Regions from separate parts of the Klebsiella sp. PK18 genome, predicted to be linked through region 1. Evidence: predicted binding sites of a transcription regulator. Region 1 holds the regulator's gene; the other holds the start of a gene.

What was found. The regulator PurR, encoded in region 1, represses purine synthesis genes. The targets are predictions, from matches to a motif close to CANGCAAACGTTTGCNTG.
Region 2: AC3EMD_RS27390 (NCS2 family permease) is a predicted target of PurR. The motif match lies at 1,040-1,057, and genes of this name have one in related genera.

Annotation. Positions count from the first base shown of each region.
Region 1 covers NZ_CM173493.1:2,350,458-2,352,662, forward strand. Annotated here, with positions in the region: gene punR (DNA-binding transcriptional activator PunR) at 1-610, shown strand, start outside; gene purR (HTH-type transcriptional repressor PurR) at 629-1,654, opposite strand; gene cydH (cytochrome bd-I oxidase subunit CydH) at 1,947-2,039, shown strand.
Region 2 covers NZ_CM173493.1:5,602,936-5,605,140, reverse strand. Annotated here, with positions in the region: gene AC3EMD_RS27390 (NCS2 family permease) at 1-936, opposite strand, end outside; gene yieH (6-phosphogluconate phosphatase) at 1,107-1,772, shown strand; gene AC3EMD_RS27380 (glucosamine-6-phosphate deaminase) at 1,852-2,205, opposite strand, start outside.

The DNA.
Region 1 (2,205 bases):
TGTGAAACCGGCGCGGATGCGCCAGATGATCGTCGATTTCTATCGCCATTTTCCCGACGTCGAGCTCATCGTTTTCCAGGAAGTGTTCAACGGCGTATGGGATGCGCTGGCCGACGGCCGTGTAGAACTGGCGATTGGCGCAACGCGATCTATTCCGGTCGGGGGCCGCTATGCGTTTCGCGATATGGGGATGCTGAGCTGGGACTGCGTGGTGGCGAGCGATCACCCGCTGGCGAAGATGGAGGGACCCCTGAGCGATGATGTCCTGCGTAACTGGCCGTCGCTGGTGCGGGAGGATACGTCACGTTCACTGCCCAAACGAACAACCTGGCTGCTGGATAACCAGAAGAGGGTGGTGGTCCCCGACTGGGAATCGTCGGCCACCTGTCTGTCGGCGGGCCTCTGCGTCGGCATGGTGCCGAGCCATTTCGCCCGACCATGGGTAGATCGCGGCGTGTGGACCGCGCTGGCGCTGGAGAATCCGTTCCCGGATGCCGCCTGCTGTCTGACCTGGCAGCAGAGTGATGCCTCACCGGCGCTGAACTGGATGCTCGACTATCTGGGGGACAGCGACACGCTGAATCGGGAATGGCTGCGGGCGCCGGAATAATATGCGCCCGCAAACGTCTTAGCGGCGATAATCGACAAACGGGCCATCCGCCACGGAGCGGCGTTCGACCAGACGAGGATGCACTTCGATAGACTGTGACTCTTCGCGCTTATTAACGATACGATCCAACAGCATGTTAAATGCGGCTTCGCCCAGGGAATCTTTCGGCTGATGAATGGTGGTTAACGCCGGGCTGAAATAGCGGGCGTTACGCACATTATCATAACCGATCAGCGAAATGTCCTGCGGCACCCGCAGCCCCATTTCATCCGCCGCGCAGATAGCGCCCATCGCCATGATATCGCCGCCGCAGAACACCGCCGTCGGACGGTGCTGCTGGCTTAAGATCTGCTGCATAGCGCGGTAGCCGGACTCCGGCTCGAAGTCGCCCTGCACAATCCAGTTTTCCGGCACGCTGATATGCGCCTCTTTCATCGCCTGCATAAAGCCGGCCAGGCGGCCTGCGCCGGTGTTGCGCTCCAGCGGACCCGGGATCACGCCGATTTCACGATGGCCACGTTCAATCAGGTAGCGTCCGGCGATATAGCCGCCCTGGAAGGCGTTATCGATCACCGCATCGGTGAAGTCGGCTTTTGCTTCGCCCCAGTCCATCACCACCATCGGGATATGGCGATACTCTTCCAGCATGCTCAATACCGAATCCGGATATTCGGAACACATCACCAGCAGACCGTCGACACGCTTCTGCGCCATCATCGACAAATAGGCGCGCTGTTTTTCCGGATCGTTCCATGCGTTGCCGAGGATCAGGGTGTAGCCCTTCTGGAAGCAGCTCTTTTCAACAGACTCAATAATTTCAGCAAAATAGGCGGCTTCGCTACTGGTCGCCAGCAGACCAATCGATTTTGTATGATTGACTTTCAGGCTGCGGGCCACGGCGCTCGGCGAGTAGTGCAGCTCTTTGATCGCCGCCCACACCGCATTGCGCGTCTCTTCGGCAACGAAACGGGTTTTGTTAATTACATGTGATACAGTTGTAGTGGAAACGTTTGCGCGCTTCGCTACATCTTTAATAGTTGCCATTACATCTCACTCCATGCCTTGACCTGATCGCCTGATCATCGATACGTAAACGTTTGCCTACACACACCCTGAATACAATTTTCAACATTGCATCACGTCGGGAAAACGACACAGAACGACAGGAAGGGGTCAATGGCCGATACGCTTTTAAATTAGCGTGGGATTTTGTCCGATCTTGGGGCAAAGTGGAAGAGCAAAAATGTGCATCGCCCTAAATCCCGGAAGATTTTTGCGATTTTTTGTGCAAAAATGAGCAAGCTCACTTTTGGTGTGGGGATAACAAGAGGGAAAAATGATGGATACCAATTTAAAGTTTTCGCTGATCACCACGGTTATTGCCCTCGGCGTGATCGTTGCTTTCAGCCTGACCGCCATACTGCACTAATGTTCCAGTGAGGGAGGAGCGCGGCCTCCTCCCCGTATCCCGCCATTATTATCAATTCTGCAAAAATCTTTTGTCATTTCGTTCACTTTTGTTTTTTTGTGATTGATGTCATGCTTTTGGCTTCTGATGTTACGCCGTCCTCTCTGACGGTCTGATGGAGTCATTG
Region 2 (2,205 bases), 2.4 Mb from region 1:
CGACGAAGTACCGATGAAGGAACCCGCCACCGACGAGACGCTGTCGACAAACAGCGCTTGCTTCATGCGCGGGAATTTACCCTGTGCATCAGCCAGACCCGCTTTATCGGTGACGCCAATCAGCGTCCCGGAGGAGTCAAACAGGTTGACCAGCATAAACGAGAAGATCACACCGGCCAGGCCCAGGTTCAGGGAGCCCGCCAGATCGACATGACCAATCACCGACGTCACGCTCGGCGGCGCGGAGACGATGCCGGTGTAGTGCACATCGCCCAGCATCCAGCCCAGCAGGGTGGTGACCACAATAGACACCAGGACCGCGGCATGAATGTTACGTGATGCCAGAATCGCGATGATAAAGAAGCCCAGAATGCCCAGCAGCACACTGTGGGAGGTCAGATGACCAATGCTGACCAGCGTTTCCGGGTTAGCGACGATAACCCCGGCATTTTTCAGACCCATCATGCCGATAAACAGGCCGATACCGCTGGTGATACCGACGCGCAGGCTCACCGGAATATTGGCGATCATCCAGTAGCGTACACGGAAAATCGTCAGCAGCAGCAGACCGACGGCGCCCCAGAAAATCGCGCCCATGCCTACCTGCCACGGCAGGCCCATCGCCTGCACCACCACGAAGGCGAAGAAGGCGTTCAGACCCATCGCCGGCGCAAGAGCCACCGGCAGGTTCGCGAACAGACCCATCAGGATACTGCCGAACGCAGCAATCAGACAGGTGGTCACAAACACGGCGCTGGTATCCATGCCCGCTACGCCAAGAATTTGTGGGTTAACAAAAACGATATACACCATCGTCAGGAACGTGGTGAAACCGGCGATCGCTTCCGTGCGCACTGTGGTGCCGTGCTCGCGCAGTTTAAATACGCGCTCCAGCAGACCCTGGCCAGAAGACTGGCTGGTTTGTTGTTGACTCATTATCGGTTTCCGAACGTAAAGGAGGGAAAATTCGAGGCTATCCTATACCAAAACAGGGCACCCGGCGCAGTTGTATGGTAATTTTTTTCATTTATTTTGCTTATACGGCAACGATTGCGTCGCGGCATTGGGCATGACGAAAACGTTAAACTTGTTAATACGGAAAGACTATGACTCAACCAGAAGCAGTATTTTTTGACTGTGACGGCACACTGGTCGACAGTGAGGTGATTTGCTCCCGCGCCTACGTTCACATGTTCCAGGAATTCGGCATTACGCTGGACCTTGCCGAGATTTTTAAGCGCTTCAAAGGGGTGAAGCTGTACGAAATTATCGACACCATCAACGTTGAGCATGGCGTTAACCTGCAAAAAGCGACGCTGGAGCCAATTTACCGTGCGGAGGTCGCTCGCCTGTTTGATAGCGAACTGGAGGTGATTGCCGGAGCCCAGGCGCTGCTGGATGCGGTAAGCGTCCCGATGTGCGTGGTCTCCAATGGTCCGGTCAGTAAAATGCAGCACTCTCTTGGCCGCACCGGCCTGCTGCACCATTTCGCTGACCGCTTGTACAGCGGCTATGATATTCAGCGCTGGAAGCCTGACCCGGCGCTGATGTTTCATGCGGCAGAGGCCATGCAGGTAAAAGCCGAAAACTGTATCCTGGTGGATGACTCCAGCGCCGGTGCTCAGTCGGGGATTGCCGCCGGCATGGAGGTGTTTTATTTCTGCGCCGATCCGCATAACCAGCCGATCGATCATCCCAAAGTGACGACCTTTACCGATCTGGCAGAGCTGCCGGCATTGTGGCAAGCGCGCGGCTGGGATATCACGCGTTAAGGGCCTGGTGAGCGGCACGTTGGCATCGATGTAGCCCCGCTAAGCGTCTGTGCAAGCGGGGAATAGAATCAGCGACTGGTTATGGCTGCAATTCAGTGACTGCCGCTTTATCGGCAATAATCACCAGTGAAGGGTGTAATTTGAGCACCGACGCCGGCACCTGCTCGCTGACCGGGCCTTCAACCACCTGCTTAAGGGCTTGCGCCTTCGCCGCGCCGCTCACGATCAACAGCAGATTTTTTGCCGCCATCACGCTTCTCGGCCCCATGGTGACATAGCTATCGGGCACGACGGAAAAATCCCCGCCCATCTCGCCGTTAGCGACAATACCAATCATTTCCCCATGAATCGGCACTTCGACCGTCTGATCATGAAAGCGGGTGGTATTCGGCAGGTTGCCGCAAAAATGGCCGTCAGCCCCCAGCCCCAGCAC